DNA from 2 places in the Psychrobacter sp. S1-30-MNA-CIBAN-0213 genome. Region 1 is predicted to be linked to the other one. Evidence: predicted binding sites of a transcription regulator. Region 1 holds the regulator's gene; the other holds the start of a gene.
The links. Region 1 encodes PhoB, which activates phosphate uptake and scavenging genes when phosphate is short. Its sites were predicted from a motif close to TGTCATNAANCTGTCATAA; they were not measured.

Region 2: the regulator PhoB is predicted to act here: its motif matches at 2,109-2,127, upstream of pstS (phosphate ABC transporter substrate-binding protein PstS).

What each region holds. Positions count from the first base shown of each region.
Region 1 is NZ_JBEOPE010000014.1:48,356-52,931, reverse strand. Features, by position in the region: gene AAEY87_RS12025 (M23 family metallopeptidase) at 1-417, shown strand, start outside; gene phoR (phosphate regulon sensor histidine kinase PhoR) at 486-1,586, opposite strand; gene phoB (phosphate regulon transcriptional regulator PhoB) at 1,649-2,353, opposite strand; gene dtd (D-aminoacyl-tRNA deacylase) at 2,553-3,008, opposite strand; gene asd (archaetidylserine decarboxylase) at 3,130-3,969, shown strand; gene AAEY87_RS12000 (DUF1287 domain-containing protein) at 4,085-4,576, opposite strand, start outside.
Region 2 is NZ_JBEOPE010000019.1:20,724-25,299, forward strand. Features, by position in the region: gene pstC (phosphate ABC transporter permease subunit PstC) at 1-664, opposite strand, end outside; gene pstS (phosphate ABC transporter substrate-binding protein PstS) at 874-2,037, opposite strand; gene AAEY87_RS13395 (2Fe-2S iron-sulfur cluster-binding protein) at 2,700-3,356, shown strand; gene AAEY87_RS13400 (FAD binding domain-containing protein) at 3,353-4,345, shown strand; gene AAEY87_RS13405 (molybdopterin cofactor-binding domain-containing protein) at 4,348-4,576, shown strand, end outside.

The sequences.
Region 1 (4,576 bases):
TTATTACAACAAGAGTTGCCGACAGAAAACAGCCTACCCAGTCCGCTACCAAAACAGCACCTAACTGATACGTGGGGCGCTGCGCGTAGCCAAGGCCGCACGCATGAAGGTATAGATATCTTTGCACCGCGAGGCACGCCAATACAGGCAACGACGCAAGGTATTGTCAGAAAAGTTGGTGAAAATAATTTAGGTGGGAAAGTAGTCGTCATCGTAGGTCCTGGCGGCGCAGGACATTATTATGCGCATTTAGAAGATTATGCCGATATCTCGCCTAATGAATGGGTTGATGCTGGCGATATCATTGGCTATGTCGGCGACAGTGGCAATGCAAAAGGCACACCGCCACATGTGCATTACGGTATTTATATCAATGGTAGCGCAGTTAACCCCTACCCATTTTTGCAAAAAGATTAGCGCGCATAGGTGTGTAAAACTGGCCAATACTAACGGCTGCTTACACATGGTAGAGATCGACTGTAGTATCAGTCCGTAGGCGCTGACCGAACATGGGCAGCTGGGAATACTGCACTAAAAGTCGAGCCTTTGCCTTCCATCGACTCAATTTGCAAGTTGGCATCATATTGATACAAGACGTGTTTCACAATCGCTAGTCCCAACCCGGTCCCGCCTGTGGCACGACTGCGACCACTATCAATGCGATAGAAGCGCTCCGTCAAGCGCGTAATATGCTGCGGCGCTATACCAATGCCATTATCTTCGACGGCGAAGCGGCAGCCGTCTGAGGTTCTAGTCCAGCTAATGGCTATATTGCCACCTTTTGGCGTGTACTTAATGGCGTTAATCACCAAGTTAGATAAGGCACTATTTAAGTACATCTCTGACCCATACAATCCATCATAGGTGTCTATCTGCAGGTGAATGCTATGATTATATTCTTGGTTATAGGCCTGCGCGTCATCATAGATATGAGTCAGTAGCTTGGTCATATCGATATAATTCAGCTCATGGGTTTCTTCGATTTCGATTCGAGAGAGCAGCAATAAGTCATTAACAATTCTATTCATCCGTGCAGTCTGCTGGGTCATCAGCTCAAAACCGCGCCGCCACTGCGATGGCATGTCGGGCTGATCTGAAAAGTTTTCGAGATAGCCCATGAGCACTGTTAGTGGTGTTCTGAGCTCATGCGAGACATTTGCCACAAAATCGCGGCGCATCTCCTCTAAATGATGCAAGCGAGTCACATCATAAATAATCAATAACTTCTCGTCACCAAAAGGCGTGAGCTCACATTTCAAATAACGCTTAGGGTCTCGCCATGACGCCATATGAACCCCATCGTTAGGTGTCGTCATCGTCTGATAGTACTGACGAAATTCAGGTACGGTAATGAAGTCAAAAATGCTCTTGCCCTGATCGGCTGCTTGCAGTAATAGCAAATCCTCTGCGGCCTGATTCCACCACTCCAGACTATCATCATCATTCAGCAAAATTACTGCATCTTGTAGTGCCCGTAGTGAGCTTCTGATTTTCTTAAGTTGACCCAGCACTTCTTGCTGAGCAACTTGCTCTTGCTTTCCCTTTTCTTGCTTACTTTGTTGCTCGTTTTCCGTAGGCGTTATCATATAATTCATTATCCTTACGACTATCTACTGCGTTATGATTCACGTGCCGTTTTTTAAAATGGTTATACTTTTTCAATGAGACTAGAGAACCGATAACCCGTACCACGAACGGTTTGAATTAAAGTATCGCAGTCGTGGGGCTTCAATAATTTACGTAAACGCCTGATGTGTACATCAATGGTCCGATCTTCAATATAGACATTACCGCCCCAAACCTGATCTAGCAATTGTGTCCGCGTATAAGCACGCTCTGGATGGCTCATAAAAAACGCCAACAGCCTATATTCTGTTGGACCGATATCAACGATCTTATCATTAGCTGTAACGCGTTGGCCTTTGGGGTCTAGGCTCAGTTTACCTATTTCGATAGGCTTATCAGCACTCAGCGCACTACTACGACGCAATACCGCTTTAATTCTTGAGATTAATTCACGTGTTGAAAAGGGCTTGGTCATATAGTCATCAGCACCAGCATCAAGGCCATGAACCTTACTATCCTCTTCACTTTTGGCCGTCAACATAATGACCGGTATCTCAGCGAGCAATTCATCACTTTTGAGCATGCGACAAAAATCAATGCCGCTTTTATCTCCGGGTAACATCCAGTCTAATAAGATCAGCGCAGGACGATGATCCACCACTTGTTGATGCGCTTCTGAGACATCAGCTGCCTGCAAACTATCAAATCCGGCCATCTCCAATGTCATCACAACCATCTCACGAATCGCTGGTTCATCTTCGACAATCAAAATCTGCTCATTATACATACGACAACCTTATTATTAAGCATTGGTAAAAGCTATATGGTACGGAAAATTCAGGGTGCAAAAAAGGCGATAAACATTCACTAATGTCTGCTTATTAAACGGATTAATTATGACAGTTTGATGACATTCGCGTTTTAAACTTCTAGGGCGTGTCCTCATTTTAAAAATGGTAATAAAAATGAGTACACGCTTTAATACCTTATACTATTTCTAATAAAAAGTTTAGCGGCCCATCATTGATACTTTCGACCTGCATATCAGCAGCAAACTCACCAGTTGCAACATCAGGGTGTTGGGTCTTAGCATAAGCGACTAATTGCTCAAACAGTACTTGTGCTGCATCAGGCGCCATCGCGCCGCCAAAATCAGGGCGACGGCCTTTGTCTGTCTTCGCCATCAAAGTAAACTGCGGTACCAACAACAACCCGCCGCCTACCTGCTGCACGTTTAAATCTAGCTTGCCATACTTAGCTGGATCATCATGATTATCAAAAATACGATAAGTGAGGATTTTATCGATCATCCGCTTTGCATTCTGCAAGTTATCGTCATGCCCTAAGCCAATATATGCCAGTATTCCGTGCTCAATTGAGCCTATACAACATTCATCAACTGTAACACTAGCACGATTTACCCGCTGAATAAGTGCTTTCATAGATTACCTCCTTAAACAATTATGGTCATACGATTGAGTGCTGACCATGATAAAATACAAACACTTCTTATTATTTTCCAGCTCTATCTTCTCATCTTAATTATTATTCTGGTAACCCGTTATGACTTTATTTACCACTATCCAGCAGTTTGTACCGCAGCAAAAGATCAGCAAAGTGGCCGGACGTTTAGCCGCCAGTCGTCATCCTATAGTTAAACGCGCCTTTATTCGTAGCTTTGCCAAAGCTTATAACGTAAAGCTGGATGAATATGAACGACAGAGCCTCAACGCTTACGAAAGCTTTAATGATTTTTTTACTCGTGAACTCAAAGATGATGCTCGTGCTGTTGATACTACCATTCATGGCATCGCAAGCCCTGCTGATGGCATAATTTCCCAGCTCGGTCAGATAGAAGACCACAAAATGCTACAGGCTAAGGGTCGATACTACGACATCGGACAGCTACTTGCCGATAGTGAAGATGGCAGCTATTTCGCTGATGGTAGCTTTGCTACTGTCTATCTAGCTCCTAGCAACTATCACCGCGTACACATGCCATTTGCGGGAACTTTGACTAAAACTCGCTATGTGCCTGGCACACTGTTTTCAGTCAATACTACCACTGCCGCCAATATTCCTGACTTGTTTGCACGTAATGAGCGCTTGGTTTGTATGTTCGATACGGCATACGGTAAAGCGGCAGTCGTAATGGTTGGAGCCATGATTGTCGCCGGTATTGAAACCGTTGCAACAGGCAAAATTACGCGTACTGATGATATTCAAGAAGCTGATCATGACATGAAACTTGAAAAAGGCGATGAACTTGGCCGTTTTTATTTAGGTTCAACCGCTATTGTCATATTGCCTAAAGCTGCAAAAGCTGACTGGCAAGATAACATGGTGGCTAATAGTTTGGTACAAATGGGTCAGTTGTTAGGTATGGCCAATACTGACGAATAAAATACCACTAAAAAACCCAGTTAGTAGCAAGTATTTATTGCTATTGACTGGGTTTTATTTTGCTTATAGATTTACTGTGCTTTCCGAGAACGTCATACTAAAGTTATCGTCTACGTTAATAACGAAAGTGCTTAGTAATAGGATAAGCAAAGAGTATGTTCTCTTCTTGAGTACCGCTTCCGATGTTATGAATAATTAGCGGCGTACCATCGGCGGCCTTCTTATCTGAGACGATCCCAATATGTGGTAAATTACCGTCTGGTAGTCGCCAAGTCACAATATCTCCTGCCAAAAAGCTGTCTTTATCAGTGATAGATAGTGATTTACCATGACGCTCAAAAAACACTTCAAGGTTGGGCACACGGCGATGATCGATGTTTTTATCTGGTGATTTTAGGCCCCAAGTCTTTGGATATTCCGACCAATTTGACTTCATGTCGTGATTAACTAGCTGCTGTAAATCTATATTTTGTAAACGATACGCGCGCACAATTACATCGGTACTTATGCCCGTATCCATTGGCACATCGCCGCGTGGAAAGTCCATTTGACGATAGGCAGGATCATAGCTAACTGTCACTCCGATCTGTTTTTTTGCATCCAGCGC
Region 2 (4,576 bases), on a different contig from region 1:
TATACGGCAAGATAATCTTAAACATCACTTCCCAAGTCGTCGCACCCATACCGTAAGCTGATTCTTTTAATAAATCCGGTACCACGGAAAAGACATCGCGCATGGTAGCTGCAATAAAAGGAATAATCATGATGGCAAGTACCAATGAAGCGGTAAACATACCGAGTCCCATTGGCGCACCCGTAAACAGCTTACCGATGATAGGCAGTGGGCCAACATGTTCGATAAACCACGGCTGAATGTGATCGCCAAAGAAGGGCGCAAATACAAACAAACCCCACATACCGTAAATGATAGAAGGGATACCTGCTAGCAGCTCAATAGCGATACCAAGTGGCTTTTTTAAGAAATTCGGGCACATCTCGGTCAGAAATATCGCAATACCAAAGCTGACTGGCACGGCAATTAAAATAGCGATAAACGAAGTGACCAGCGTGCCATAAATAGGCGCTAGCGCACCGTACTCATTGGCAACCGTATCCCAGTTATTACTGGTATAAAAGCCGAGACCAAATGTTTGAATGCTCGGCCAAGCCCCAATGATTAGAGAGACTAAAATGCCGCCCAATGATAAGAGAACGAGGATGGCAAAAGCCTTGGTTGCATTGACGAATAGCGCGTCGTAACGTTTTTGTTTAGCCAGTTGGGACCTTAGGTCATTCATAAGTGTCTCAGCATTAAATAGGGTTAAATCAAAAGGTTCAAAAAGATTAATAAGGTCTTATCACAGCAAACTAAATCTTATTAAGTAGCGCTATCGATATGCATTATCGGCTCTACTTATAAATTTACTGTGATAAAACCTCTTAAACAACTACCGGAGAATAATTGTTTAAGAGGGTAATTCGAGAATCATTACCGGGTTTTTAAAAACTATTGAGCTGGTTTGTAGACGGGTTGACCATCGCTGCCTTTGACTTCATTCCACTGCGCTTTAAAGAGCGCAACAGCGGTATCAGAGAAAGGAACATAATCAAGTGCCATGGCACTATCATCGCCTTGAGTGTAAGCCCAATCAAAGAAGTTCAACACGCCAGCCACTTGCTGCGGGTTCTCTGGCTGCTTATGTACTAAGATAAAGGTCGCCGCTGCGATTGGCCATGCTTGCTCAGTCTCAGAGTTGGTGATGACTTTATAAAAGCCTGCTTGCTGTGACCAGTCGATATCACCTGCCGCTGCAAAGGTCTCAGCAGATGGCTGCACGAAGTTGCCTGCCGCATTTTTCAGTGCAGCATGTGACATATTGTTTTGCTTGGCGTAAGCGTACTCAACGTAGCCGATAGAGTTTTTCATACGATTGACGTAACTTGATACGCCCTCGTTACCTTTACCACCTGCACCAGTGCTAGAGGTTGGCCATTTGACTGTTTTATCAACACCAACGCTATCTTTCCAGTCAGTTGAAACTTTGGCCAGATAATCCGTAAAGTTAAACGTCGTGCCTGAACCGTCCGAGCGGAACACGGTGGTAATGGCAGCATCAGGAAGGGTTAAGTCTGGGTTCATAGCTTTAATTGCTGGGTCATTCCAGTTGCTAATCTTGCCCAAATAGATATCTGCTAACGTTGTGCCGTCCAATTTCAACTGGCCTGGCTCTATGCCATCGATGTTGACAATCGGTACTACGCCACCGATAACGGTCGGAAACTGAATAAGTCCTGCTGCATCCAACTCTTCAGGTGTCATCGGTGCATCGGACGCGCCAAAGTCTACCGTTTTTGATTGGATTTGTTTGATGCCGCCTGAGGAGCCGATTGATTGGTAATTCACTTGACCACCAGTCGCGGCATTGTAGTCATAAGACCATTTGGCATAAATAGGTTGCGGAAATGAAGCGCCTGCACCGGTGATATTCATAGCGATGTTTTCAGCAGATTTAAAATCGGTTGCTGACGAGGAGGTTGTTTTGTTAGTTGTTTCTGTACTGGTTACGGCGCTACTGCTATCAGCAGCTGATTCTGCGGTGTCGGTTGATTTATTACAAGCTGTAAGTACTAAAGTGCAACTAACGGCTACTGCTAATAACGAATAACGCATGTAAGACTCCTAAAGTTTGACAACAGTGCAAAATGTACTTCCTGTGAGATGTGTCGTAGTTTGCCAAGCTTTGATGACAGTTTGATGACAATAAGAAATTTATCTTATTAGCAGTGAAATTTTAGATTGGTCGTTATAAGTTAATGACTATATAAAATGACTATATAAAAGGTTGAATTAAGATGAAAAGTGAAATTAAGCCAGTTGGAATTTTAGTTCAGTAAGCGCAAATGAGAAAGAGGCAGATTTTCTTGAGCGTTAACATTTTTTTCCTATCTACTACAAAAAAACAATATCCTAAGCTGTGCCAAGCATATTAATGTATAGCTTGTTTTGAGCTTATTTTTCTATTTTAATTATGATGTTAGGCTGTATTTAATACCTGACAGTAGCTTGACAGTTGACCAAATAACGGATTATTTGAGTCGATTTTCATCGTATTGATAGGCTGATTTGTCTCCGTTGATAAGAGACTGTAAAGGAATAGGAAGCTGCCAATAAAAAGTTACTAAAGATTTATAAGCTAAGAACAACTAAGGAAAAATAACCTCAATACTTTTTAAGATTTTAATAGTTAACAGAACGTTAATTAATATTGAATAGATGGATGAATAGCAATATCTCATCTGGAAACTATCATCATCTGCCAGCGAGAAGCCAGCATGTCTACTTTGACGTTAACGATTAATAAGCAGGATTATCAGCTTGATAATCTCGATCCGCGCACGACATTGCTCGATGTCTGCCGCCAACATTTACAAATCACTGGACCCAAAAAAGGCTGTGACCACGGTCAATGTGGTGCCTGTACCATCCTCATTAATGGCGAGCGCGTGAATTCATGTTTGACGCTAGCGGTCATGCACGATGGCGATGAGATTACGACGATTGAGGGGATTGGATTGCCTGAGTCGTTATCTGAGTTGCAGCAAGCTTTTAAAGATCATGACGCTTTCCAGTGTGGTTATTGCACCCCTGGGCAAATCTGTTCAGCGACGGCATTGATAGAAGAGGTCAAACAAAATTGGCCAAGCCACGTTACTACTGACCTGCAAAATCCTGATGGCCTCCTAGTACAAGAAATCGCTGAACGTATGAGTGGCAATATTTGTCGCTGCTCCGCTTATCCCAATATTATTAAAGCCATCTCTCAAGTATTAGAGAACCAAGTAGCCGATAAATCTATAAAGCCTGTAAGTAACTCAGTACAAGGCTCAGAAGTAACTGGTATTTGGTCGCCGCCGCCAAGTGAGGCGCAGCTAGGTAACAAGTCGTCGAATAATACGACTGCCAATAGCACATCAGGAGGCCGCTCATGAAACGCTTTGAATATATTCGTGCCCTTGAACCGCAGCAAGCGGTTATGTTTGCTACTCCTAAAGAAGCCTCATTTATCGCAGGCGGTACCAACCTCTTAGATTTAATGAAGCTAGAGATTGAAACGCCAACTAAATTAGTTGATGTAACGCGCTTAGAATTACAACAGATAGAAACGACTGATAACGGCGGATTGCGTATCGGTACGCTGGTCAGCAATAGTGATTTGGCTGCCCATCCTGATGTCATTGCAAATTATCCGGTATTGTCTCGTGCCATATTGGCAGGGGCGACTGGACAGCTACGTAACAAAGCCACGACTGGCGGTAACTTTTTACAGCGTACTCGTTGCTATTATTTTTATCAGACGGACAGCGCCTGTAACAAGCGTAATCCGGGCTCAGGTTGCCCCGCTATTGAGGGTGAAAATCGCACTCTAGCTATTTTAGGTACTAGCGATGCTTGTATTGCTCAGCATCCATCCGATATGGCGGTGGCGATGCGTTTGCTTGATGCCACCATTGAAACGGTTAAAGCGGACGGCTCAACTCGCAAGATTGATGTTAAAGACTTTTATTGTTTGCCAAAAAATACGCCGCATATCGAAAACGTTTTAGAGTCAGGCGAGCTTATTACTCATGTCGTTCTGCCTGCGCCTATTAAGGGTATGCACACTTATGACAAAGTGCGTGACCGTGCCTCTTACGCGTTTGCCTTAGTATCTTGTGCAGCGGTAATAGACGTTGATGATAGCGGTAATTTGGTAACCGTGCGCTTAGCATTCGGCGGCATCGGTACTGAGCCATGGCGCAATGAGGAAGTCGAAGCATTATTAACTGACACCGATGGCAATGATGATGTTATTACGCAGGCGGCGGATTTATTATTAAAAGATGCCAAGGGTAGTGGTCAAAACGACTTCAAAATACCACTGACACGCCGCTTATTAAAACAAGTTATTCAGCGCGCATTAGCGGGCGAGGGAGCATAATCATGTCATTATTGGAATCAGTACTTCCAGCAGAATCGACCAAAAAAATGACCATGGATAAGCCTGTCGAAACCTTATTTGACAAAACGGCAAGCAAACTGGTTGGTAAACCCATTAATCGCGTTGATGGCTCATTAAAGGTCAGTGGTCAAGCGCCTTATTCAGCAGAGATTCATCTAGAAAACCAAGTCTATGGCGTCTTGGTTGGGGCAACTATTGCCAAGGGCACAG